DNA from 3 places in the Bradyrhizobium sp. 31Argb genome. Region 1 is predicted to be linked to each of the others. Evidence: riboswitches for the same ligand, from Rfam matches in the RefSeq annotation. Region 1 holds a riboswitch; each other region holds the start of a gene.
The links. Region 1 has a riboswitch for cobalamin ahead of AAFX91_RS14865 (ribonucleoside-diphosphate reductase subunit alpha). Riboswitches for the same ligand answer to the same signal wherever they lie in the genome.
Positions count from the first base shown of each region.

Region 2: linked by a shared signal. The riboswitch ahead of AAFX91_RS31960 (TonB-dependent receptor) and the one ahead of AAFX91_RS14865 (ribonucleoside-diphosphate reductase subunit alpha) in region 1 are both predicted to bind cobalamin.
Region 3: linked by a shared signal. The riboswitch ahead of AAFX91_RS00705 (TonB-dependent receptor) and the one ahead of AAFX91_RS14865 (ribonucleoside-diphosphate reductase subunit alpha) in region 1 are both predicted to bind cobalamin.

Region 1 covers NZ_JBEGDB010000061.1:28,079-31,683, forward strand. The annotation lists gene AAFX91_RS14865 (ribonucleoside-diphosphate reductase subunit alpha) at 1-1,940, opposite strand, end outside; cobalamin riboswitch at 2,055-2,274, opposite strand; cobalamin riboswitch at 2,407-2,608, shown strand; gene metE (5-methyltetrahydropteroyltriglutamate--homocysteine S-methyltransferase) at 2,715-3,605, shown strand, end outside.
Region 2 covers NZ_JBEGDB010000240.1:6,211-9,815, reverse strand. The annotation lists gene AAFX91_RS31970 (ABC transporter ATP-binding protein) at 1-253, opposite strand, end outside; gene AAFX91_RS31965 (FecCD family ABC transporter permease) at 250-1,224, opposite strand; cobalamin riboswitch at 1,407-1,604, shown strand; gene AAFX91_RS31960 (TonB-dependent receptor) at 1,716-3,605, shown strand, end outside.
Region 3 covers NZ_JBEGDB010000002.1:35,118-38,722, reverse strand. The annotation lists gene AAFX91_RS00715 (GntP family permease) at 1-988, shown strand, start outside; gene AAFX91_RS00710 (hypothetical protein) at 1,047-1,445, opposite strand; cobalamin riboswitch at 1,805-2,003, shown strand; gene AAFX91_RS00705 (TonB-dependent receptor) at 2,034-2,993, shown strand; gene AAFX91_RS00700 (TonB-dependent receptor) at 3,039-3,605, shown strand, end outside.

The DNA of each region.
Region 1 (3,605 bases):
GGGATGGTGTAGAAATTGATGTCGATGACATTGTCGAGCATCCGCATCGCGGTCGCGACCGTCCGCTTCAGCCTGACCGAGTCGAGCCCGCGCTCGCCGATATGGTTGAGCAGGTTGATCGAACCGAGATTGCAGACCGCGGTCTCCTCGTCCGAAGTGTTGAGCGTGATCTCGGTGCAGAGATTGGAGGAATGGATCACGCCGACATGGCGCTGCGGCGAACGCAAATTGCAGGGGTCCTTGAAGGTGATCCAGGGATGCCCGGTTTCGAACAGCATGGTCAGCATCTTGCGCCAGAGATCGACCGCGCGGATCTTCTTGGATACGCGCATCTCGCCGCGCGCGGCCTTGTCTTCGTAGGACGCGTAGCGCTCGGCAAAAGCCTTGCCGTAGAGATCATGCAGATCGGGCGTCTCGTCCGGCGAGAACAGCGTCCATGCGCCATCGGCCTCGACGCGCTGCATGAAGAGATCGGGCACCCAGTTGGCGGTGTTCATGTCATGGGTGCGGCGACGATCGTCGCCCGTGTTCTTGCGCAGGTCCAAAAATTCTTCGACGTCGATGTGGCAGGTCTCGAGATAGGCGCAGACCGCGCCCTTGCGTTTTCCGCCCTGGTTGACGGCGATCGCGGTGTCGTTGGCAACTTTAAGGAACGGCACCACGCCCTGGCTCTCGCCATTGGTGCCCTTGATGTGCGCGCCAAGCCCACGCACGCGGGTCCAGTCATTACCGAGGCCGCCGGAATATTTGGCAAGCAGCGCGTTGTCCTTGATCGACTTGAAGATGCCGTCGAGATCATCAGGAACAGTGGTGAGAAAGCAGGACGACAGTTGCGGCCGCAGCGTGCCGGAATTGAACAGCGTCGGCGTCGACGCCATGAAGTCGAAGGAGGACAGGAGATTGTAGAACTCGATCGCGCGTGCCTCGCGGTCGATCTCGCGCAATGCCAGACCCATGGCGACACGCATGAAGAAGGCTTGCGGCAATTCGATCCGGTCGCCGCGGACATGCAGGAAATAGCGATCATAAAGCGTCTGCAAGCCGAGGAACTGGAACGCGAGATCGCGCTCCGGCTTCAGCGCCGCGGCGAGCTTGTTCAGGTCGAAGCGGCCGAGCTCGGGATCGAGCAATTCGGCGCGGATGCCGGCCTTGATGTAGACCGGGAAGTATTCGCCATAACGCACGGCCATGTCCGCCTGCGACGCAGTGGTTGGTGCGCCCTGCACGAAGGACAGCACTTCGGTGCGGAGCTTGTCGAGCAGCAGGCGCGCGCTGACATAGGCGTAATTCGGCTCCTGCTCAACCAGCGTGCGCGCCGCCATCACGCTGGCGAGCGCGAGTTCATCCTGGCTGATGCCGTCATACAGATTGCGCTGGATTTCTGCCACCACAGGCGCGGCATCGACGCCGTCGACCCCGGCGCAGGCCTCGCCGACGATCATCGCCAGCCGCGCATGGTCGAGCGGCACCTTGTTGCCGTCCGCGAGCGTGACGTGGATGATTGGGCCGGCCGCGGCCTTTGCTGATTTCGCGGCCTGCTGCTCGGCGCGCTGCCGCGCCCGCTCCTCGCGATAGAGCACGTAGGCGCGCGCCACCTTGTGATGGCCGCTGCGCATCAGCGCCAGTTCAACCTGGTCCTGGATGTCTTCGATATGAAAGGTGCGGCCTTCGCTCATCCGGCGTGACAGCGCGCCGACGACTTCGGCGGTCAATTCCTCGACCGCTTCGTGCACGCGGCGCGACGCTGCCGCCGTATGACCCTCGACCGCGAGGAAGGCCTTGGTCATTGCCACCGAGATCTTGCCGGCATCGAATTGCGACACCGTGCCGTTGCGGCGGATCACCTGCATCGGCAGCCGCGCCTCCGGCGCCGCGATCGATTCGGGGCGCAGGTGAATGAGAGACGACGCGGTGGCTTCGCGATCGAGAGAGAGTGACATCTTGCAGACCCCGTGATGTTTGTTGGGGCCGGATGCCGGAGGCGACGCTGCGTGATGATGCCGGCGGCGCACCGGCATGAGCCTGCAAGCGACCGCCGGGACACCCCGCCCGTGGACGTTATTTGCTGTCACGGCAGGTCTCCTGGCTCGCAGGTCGGCGTTACTCCCCGTCTTCCCAATGCGATGCCGCATCAGTGACGTCTAAAGTCGGGAGCAACTCACTGCTTACAGTTGCGGGGGCAGCGCCGGATTCTCGCGATAAATGCGCGATCACTGGCTTCCCTCTTAGCCACCATTCCTTGCGTCATGATGGACCGTGACAGCTACATCTGGTGCGATTTGTGGAATGGTGTCAATGGGACGTATGGGCGAAGCGCAAAAATTTCGGTCCATGCCGTCGATGCTGTGAACAACCGGCGCCACGCGCACGTGATGTCATCCGAGTTGACCTTCGCGCGATCTTGCCGGTAAGTGAACGCGTCGTGGTTCTTCGGAGAGATCTTTTCCGGAGCTAAGAGGGAAGCCGGTGTAAAGCCGGAGCTGCCCCCGCAACTGTAAGCGGCGAGCCGCGGTCCACAATTGCCACTGAAGCCTGCAAAGCTTCGGGAAGGCCGGACCGCAGCAACGACCCGCGAGCCAGGAGACCTGCCTCGACAACATACACGTCCTCGGGCGGGGTGTCCCGGTGGTGCGGTTGCGATTCCGTGCACACCTCGCGCAGGGAATCCAGACGTGTCACTACGGCCTTTGCCCCCAACTCATGGGGTTAAGCCAATGTCTTCCACTTCACTTGCTGTTGCATCTCTCGGAACGCCGCGGATCGGTCCGCGCCGTGAACTGAAATTCGCGCTGGAACGCTTTTGGTCCGGCGCATCGGACGAAAAGACGCTGATCGAAACCGGCATCGGGCTCCGTGCGGCCAATTGGGCGCGGCAGAAGAAGCTCGGCATCACCGTGATCCCGTCGAACGATTTTTCGTTCTACGATCAGGTGCTCGACACCTGCGCGATGGTCGGCGCGATCCCGGAAACCTATGGCTGGACCGGCGGCGCAGTGCCGCTTGCGACCTATTTCGCGATGGCACGCGGCACCAAGGCCGACGCGCATGACGAGGCCTGCGGACATGGCCATCACGCGCACGGCGTGGCGGCGCTCGAAATGACGAAATGGTTCGACACCAACTATCATTACATGGTGCCGGAGCTTCGCAAGAACCAGTATTTTGCGCTCGCCTCGCGCAAGCCGATCGAAGAGTATGAGGAGGCGAAGGCACTGGGTTATCAGACGCGTCCCGTGCTGATCGGCCCGGTCACGTTCCTGAAACTGGCCAAGTCCAAGGACGCGCATTTCGACACGCTGTCGCTGCTCGACAGGCTCTTGCCGGTCTACATCGAAGTGTTGCGCGAGCTCGCTGCCCGCGGCGCGGAATGGGTGCAGATCGACGAGCCCTGTCTCGCAACTGATCTGGATGCCGCAGCTCAGCAAGCCCTACGGCGCGCCTATTCCGGAATCGCCAAAGCAGTGCCGGACATCAGGATCATGCTGGCGACCTGCTTCGGCGGGCTCGGCGGCAATCGTGCGGTCGCGTTTGACCTTCCGGTCGCCGGCCTGCATCTCGATCTCGTGCGCGCGCCTGAACAGCTCGGCGATCTCATGGATGTTCCG
Region 2 (3,605 bases), on a different contig from region 1:
GCCCTTGCGGAAGATAGCCGAAGCGTTTGGCCCGTTCGCGCAGCGGCAGCGCGGCGAGCGCCTCGCCACCCACCTTGATGACACCATCGGAGGGAATGAGACCGGCGAGCGCGCGCAAGAGCGTGGTCTTGCCGGCTCCGTTCGGACCGACCAGGGCGACGAGATGACCTGAGGCGAGTTGCAGCGACACGTCGCTGAGCACGCGGCGGCCGGCGAGCGCGACGTTAAGATGTTCTGCGACAAGCGCCGTCATGCGACGCCTCCGCCGAGCGCGCGGCGCTCGCGTACGATGAGATAGAGGAAGAACGGCACACCGATGATCGAGGTCAGGACGCCGACCTTGATGTCCGAGGTCGACGGGATGATGCGCACCGCGATATCGGCCGCGAGCAACAGCGCCGAGCCCGCGAGCGCGCTGGGCACCAAGAGCCGCGCCGGGTCGTGGCCGATCACGGGCCGCATCAGATGCGGCGCGACCAAGCCAATGAAGCCGATGGTGCCGGTGACCGCCACCGCGCCGCCGACGCCGAGCGCAACGCCTGTGATCACGAACAGCCGCAGGCGGCCGACATCGACGCCGAGACTTTGCGCGGTCTCTTCGCCAAGCGTGAGCGCACGGAAGGCGCTGGCCTGCGACAGCAGGATGGCCGCGCCGGCAACGATGAACGGCAGCGCCAGCGCGACATGCTGGAAGCTGCGATCCTCCAGCGAGCCGAGCAGCCAGAACGCGATCTCCAGCACCAGGAACGGATTGCTGGCGAGGTTCATCACCAGCGCCGTCGCAGCGCCCGCAAGGCTCGAAATCGCAAGCCCGGCGAGGATCAGGATCAACAGCCCCGCATTGCGGCCAGCGATCGCGAGCAGCACGAACACCGAGCCGAACGCGGCGATGATGGCGGCGACCGGCAGCGCGTAGGAGCGGACATCGGCCAGCCCGAGCGCGATCACCAGCACCGCGCCGAACGCCGCCGATTGCGGCGCGCCGAACAGCGAGGGCGAGGCTAAGGGATTGCGCAACAGGCCCTGCAGCGCCGCGCCTGACAGGCCGAGAATGGCGCCGATCGCGAACGCCAGGATGGTCCGCGGCAGGCGGATCTCGCGCACGATCACCTGCGTTACATCGCTGCCGCCACCGAACAACGCCTCGATCACCGTCAGCGGCGACAGCCGCACCGGGCCGGTGCCGAGCGAGATCAGCATCAGCACGGCAACCAACGCAATCATCGCAACGGTCGCCCCCAACCGCCGCCGCGCGGCGAGACCCGCCGCTATCGTGAAATCCTGTGCACTCATCGCGCCCTGCTTCTTGCAGCGAATTCGGTGGCAGACAAGCGACACCGGAACAAAAAAGCGTATTGGGGATGGGGCGCCGCAGTTTCGCCGGGATTGACTCGGGCGTCGCCAAAATCCTAGATGGCCCCGACGGTTCCTATCGGGATCAAAAGGGAATGCGGTACCGGGAAACTTCCCTCAAGCCGCGGCTGCCCCCGCAACTGTATGCGGTGAATCCTTCGTCTTATGCCACTGGGCGTCTCGGTCCTGGGAAGGCGACGAAGGGTAACGACCCGCGAGCCAGGAGACCTGCCGTCTTACGTGGTCACACGCGACGATGTCGGTCGGGGAGTACAGGCATTTGCTTCACCTGAAGCGCGAAACGCGATGGTGAGCCTCGGATCGCTGTGACGTGCCACTGACGTCATACCGAGGTCTCGCCGATGTTCTCTGCTATCACCGCCACCAAGCAACGCCGGGCACTCCTGCTCGCGTCGAGCATGCTGGCGCCCGCCTTGTACGTTTCTGCCGCGCAGGCGCAGGAAGCGTCCTCCGAACAATTGCCACCGGTCGAGGTCAGAGCGCCTGGCGACCACAACCGCACCCGTGCCAAGCCCGCTTCCGACGGCACTCCAGGCCCCCGGCGTCCCGCGCCGGGCCAGGTGCCGACCACCGCGCAACCGGCCGGCGGCGCGGGCTCGGGCGGCGGCGCCGCTAGCGGAGCTTCATCCGGTGGCAGCGGCGGCAGCCCGCAGTTCGCCGGCATCGTCGGGACGTCCTCGACCGTGATCACCGCCGACGACATCGCGCATTCGCCATCGCACACCTTGCCGGAGATCATCGCGCAGGCGCCCGGCGTGCAGCTTCAATCGCTCTATGGCGGCGTAAACGGCGCCAAGACCTCGGTCGACCTGCGCGGCTTCGGCGCGTTCGCCACCGCCAACACGCTGTTCCTGCTCAACGGGCGGCGCCTCAACGACATCGACATGGCGCAGGTCGATCTCTCGACCATCCCGCTGGATTCGATCGAGCGCATCGAGATCACCCGCGGCAACAGCGGCGCCGTACTCTACGGCGACAACGCGATCGGCGGCGTGATCAACATCGTCACCAAGACCGGCATCGGCGGCCCGCCGGTCTCGATCCGGGGCGAAGCCGGGTACGGCTCCTTCAACCAGCGCATGGCCGCGATCTCGACCGCGATGAATTCCGGGCCATGGTCGGCGTCGTTCTACGGCAACGGCATCAAGTCCGACGGCTACCGCGTGAACAATGCGCTCGACCAGCGCAACGGCGTCGGCAATCTCAACTACACGACGCCGGACCTGAAAGCATTCCTGACGGTGACCGGCGACGACCAGAAGCTGGGCTTTCCGGGCGGCCGGATCGTCGACCCATCCGCCGGCATCAACCAACTCGTCACCGACCGCAGGGGCGCCGCCACACCGTTCGACTACGGCAACCAGCAGGGCGCGAGCGCGACGGCTGGCTTCACCAAGACGCTTCTGAACGGCGTCGACCTGATCGTCGATGGCGGCTACCGCCAGAAGGACACGCAAAGCGGATTCTTCGGCGCCTCACCATTCATCAGCGCGACATCCACCTACAATGACGCCGCGCTGCAGACCTGGTCGATCACGCCGCGGCTGAGCATCAACAATTCGATCTTCGGGATTCCGTCGTCGATCCTGACCGGCATCGACTATTACGACGCGACGTTCAACCAGCAGCGCGGCGCGTTCCGGGGCGTGCCGCCGATCCATACCTACGACCTGTCGCAGCAGTCGCTCGCCGGCTATTGGATGCACACGGTCGGCCTATTGCCCACGACCGATTTCTCCTATGGCGCGCGGGTGCAGAACACCTGGCTCAACGCGCGCGACCGCTACGATCCGAACGCGCCGTTCGCCTTCGACGCGCAGGCGACGCCGCTCGACCAGAGCGAGACCAACTACGCGCTGCATGTCGGCGTCGAGCATCGCTTCACCGAAATGTTCTCGGTGTTCGCCCGCGCCGCGCACGCCTTCCGCACGCCCGATGTCGACGAGCGCGTCTCGACGGGTCCCGCGTTCGACGCCTTCTTCAATCCGCTGCCGCAGAATTTCCAGTTGAAGACCCAGACCTCGCATGACGTCGAAGGCGGATTCCGCGTCAAGACGGGCCGATTCCAGGTGCAGACCAGCGTCTACAACATGGACCTCGAGAACGAGATCCATTTCAATCCGGTGCTGTTCTTCAACGTCAACCTCGAGCCGACCCGGCGCTATGGCTCGGAGACGCAGGCTTCGCTGCGCGTCAGCGATACCGTGTCGCTGCGCGGCGGCATGGCTTAC
Region 3 (3,605 bases), on a different contig from region 1:
GTCAGTGATGCCGGGAACCCCCTCGGTCAACAACGCCATTCCGATGCCGTACTTCGGCACCACCACCTTCGCGGCCCCCGGGCTGAGTATCATCGCATCCGCTATCATCTTCGCCTTCGGCATGTGGTGGCTCGGCCGGGCCGAGGCTGCCGCGCGCAAGGCTGGCGAAGGTTACGGAGGCGAGGCGGATACCACTCCTGTCGTTGACGAGATGGTTCGCGAGCAAGCGGCGCCGGCGGGCGACTTCGACCCGGCCGAGTTGCCGCACGGCAAGCAGGCCGAGAATGTGCCTCCCTTCGCCCTGGCCGTACTGCCCCTCATCGTCGTTATCCTCACGAATTTCTTGATGTCGCTTGTCGTATTCCCGCGCCTCGATTTTTCGTTCCTGTCCGAGCCCGAGTGGGGCGGTACTACGATCGGGGCCGTGTCCGGCGTCTGGTCAGTTGTCGTGGCTCTCGCGGCGGCAAACTTGACGGTCCTTCTCATCAACCTCCGACGTTTGCCATCCTTGCGCGAAAGTCTCGACGCCGGGGCGAATTCTGCAGCCTTGCCGATGTTGATGATCGCTAGTCTTGTCGGATTCGGCGCAGTGGTTGCCGCGTTGCCGGCATTTGCGACGGTTCGCGATGCGGTATTCTCGATTTCCGGAGGACCGCTGGTCTCATTGGCTGTCTCTATGAATGTGCTGGCGGGGCTGACTGGTACTGCTTCTGGCGGTATGGCAATTGTGCTCAATGCATTTGGCGACGACTTCTTGCGTCTTGGCACGGAGCATCACATCGATACCGAATTGATGCATCGCATAACAACGATGAGCGCGGGCACTCTCGACGCCCTCCCCCACAACGGCACGGTGTTGCTGCTATTGCAAATCAGTGGTCTGACTCACCGTGAAAGCCATCTCGACACGGTGATGACCGTGATCGTCAGTTGCATTATCGCACTTGTTGCCGTCTTGATATTGGGTTCGGTTTTTGGATCGTTTTGACGGCTGAGATTACCGCTAACTTGGCCGATCGAGCTTGCCCGGGCCGGTCAGCGCAGGCTCATGCACCTCGCGCATCGCGGATTGCCTGAGCGACTTTCGTCGCCTGCGACACTCGTCCGATTCGCGCGCCCGTGACGATCTTTCTTCGGCGCGTGCTCAAGCGCGGCACCATGCCTTCGTTGGCGGTGGATCCGGCGGAGGGATAGGGAATAAAGCTCGCGGCTCGCAGCGCGAGAGCCTTTCGAGCCGCTTCGACATTGGCGATCCGAGCTGCCAGGTTGTGAAGACGCCTGAGCTCGCCGTTTACCCGCTTCAGTGCTGCGGCAAAGACCTGCTTGCGTTCCGAAGGGCGCTCGGCGGTTCCAGGGAAGTTCGCGCCGCGAGCTTGACCTTTTCCGCGCGTCTCTCGCCGCTTTTGTCGGCCGAGCGTTCGCTCCTTATCGCGCATCTTGCGCAAGCGGGATCGCATGTCCGCAAGATCGGTCGGCTCGACGTCATAGATGGCGGGATGATGCGTGAGGCGGATCGTCTCGTATTCGTCGTGGCTGAGGAGGCTGCGTTCGAGTTTGCATGGGAGCGACATTTCCTGTTCCTCCGTTGAATCTGTCGATGCTCACGTCAGCAGAATCATCCAGGTCTAGCGCCGCGTGTGGGTGACATGTCATGCTCGCATAAGGCTGTAGGATTGGCCATCTGCCGTCCTTTCGCCTGTCAGCAACTTTCTGTGTTCGTCATTCAGGTCGCCGCTATCAGCGATCTGGAAAAATGCTGTTGGGTTCTGATCGTTATCGATTTGAGTTTTGCTCCGCCTTGTGCTTCTTTGCGCGCGTCATCGGTGCCCTTGTAGGGTGAAACGGGAACGCGGTGCGGGAATCTTCCCAACGCCGCGGCTGCCCCCGCAACTGTAAGCGGATATTTGCGATCCGAATGCCACTGGACCTGCCAAGCAGGTTTGGGAAGGCGGATCGGGAAACGACCGCGAGCCAGGAGACCGGCCGTTGACGAGTATCAACTCGTTCGACGGTGGGTCGGCGGAAGGGCATTTATGAGCTTGCGGCGTTTTCTTGCCGGGTGTGCGGCCGTTGTCGCATGCAGTCACACTGGCGCGATGGCCCAATCGGGTCCCGAACAGCTTCCTGCTGTTGTCATCAATCCGGAGGTCCGGTCCAAACCTCCCACGAGGAACAGGGAAAGGTCTTCAACGACTGGTCCTGCGCGCCCAGCGCCCAGTACCGAAGCCGCTCCTGCAACTCCCGAAGTCGTTGTCACCCCCGACCGTACGCTGGAGCCGGCGAGCCGTACCGGAAGCTCGGTTAGCGTGGTCACGCACGAAGTGCTCGCGACCAGCAATCCGACCTCGCTCGTCGACGCGCTGCGGACGGTGCCCGGGCTCGATATCACCGAAAGCGGCGGGCCAGGCGCAACGACCAATGTGCGCTTGCGCGGCGCGAATACCGGTCAGACGCTGGTCATGATCGATGGCATCAGGGTCAACGATCCGACCGCCGCCAGTGGCGATTTCGATTTCGCGATGTTCGCCCCGAGCGCGATCGAGCGGATCGAGGTGCTGAAAGGCCCGCAGAGCGCACTCTACGGATCGGACGCGATGGGTGGCGTAGTCAACATCATCACCAAGAAGGGCGCCGGTCCAGCACAGCTCGACGTGAGCACCGAGGGAGGAAGCTACGGCACGGCGAGCAGCAGCGCATCGCTGACCGGAACCTCGGGGCCGTGGTCCTACGCATTCACGGGAAACGGGCAGCATAGCAACGGCTTTTCACGCTACGGCTATCGCATCCCCGCGCTCGAAGCCAAGTATGGTCCCCTCGAGCGCGACGGCTTCGACCGCGTCGGCGGCTCAGCACGCGTCGGCTACGACGCCGGCGAAGGCGTGCGCCTGGAGACGGGCATGCTGGCCTCGTTCACGCGGTCCGCCTACGACCAGGCCAGCGGAACGTTCCCGGACACGCCGTCGAGCGCGACGCGCCTTCTCGAGCAGGTCTGAGGACGCGCCTCATTCGACACGTTCGGTGGCATCCTCACCCATAGCGTGAGCGCGTTTGAAACGCACATCGATCGCTCGTTCGACGACGTCACCTACAAGACCAACAAGCTGCCGCAGAACACGACCTCCATCCTCTCCAATTTCGTCGGCGACAGCACAGGCCTGGAATATCAGGGCAACCTGAAGGTCGGCCCGCTCGGATCGCTCATCATCGGATCGCGCGTCCAGCATGAAACGGCGAGCACCTCCACCACCAACCTGCTGCCGATTGCCGGCGCGCCGACGCCACAGCTCGCCGGGACACAGGACACGAATTCAGTCTTCGCACTGTGGCAACTGCCGATCGGCGAGCGGCTCAACATCACGATGGGCGGCCGGGTTGACGACGTCGTTGACGTCGCACGGTTCGAGACATGGCGAACCACCGCGGCGTACACGATCGCGAAGACCGGCACCAAGCTGCATGCGAGCGCCGGGACAGGCGCCAAGGCGCCAACGCTCTATCAACTGTATGCGCCGACTTACGGCAATTCCGCGCTCAGCCCCGAGGAAAGCTTCGGCTACGACGCCGGCATCGACCAAAGCCTGTTCGGAGGCCGCGTCGTGGTTTCG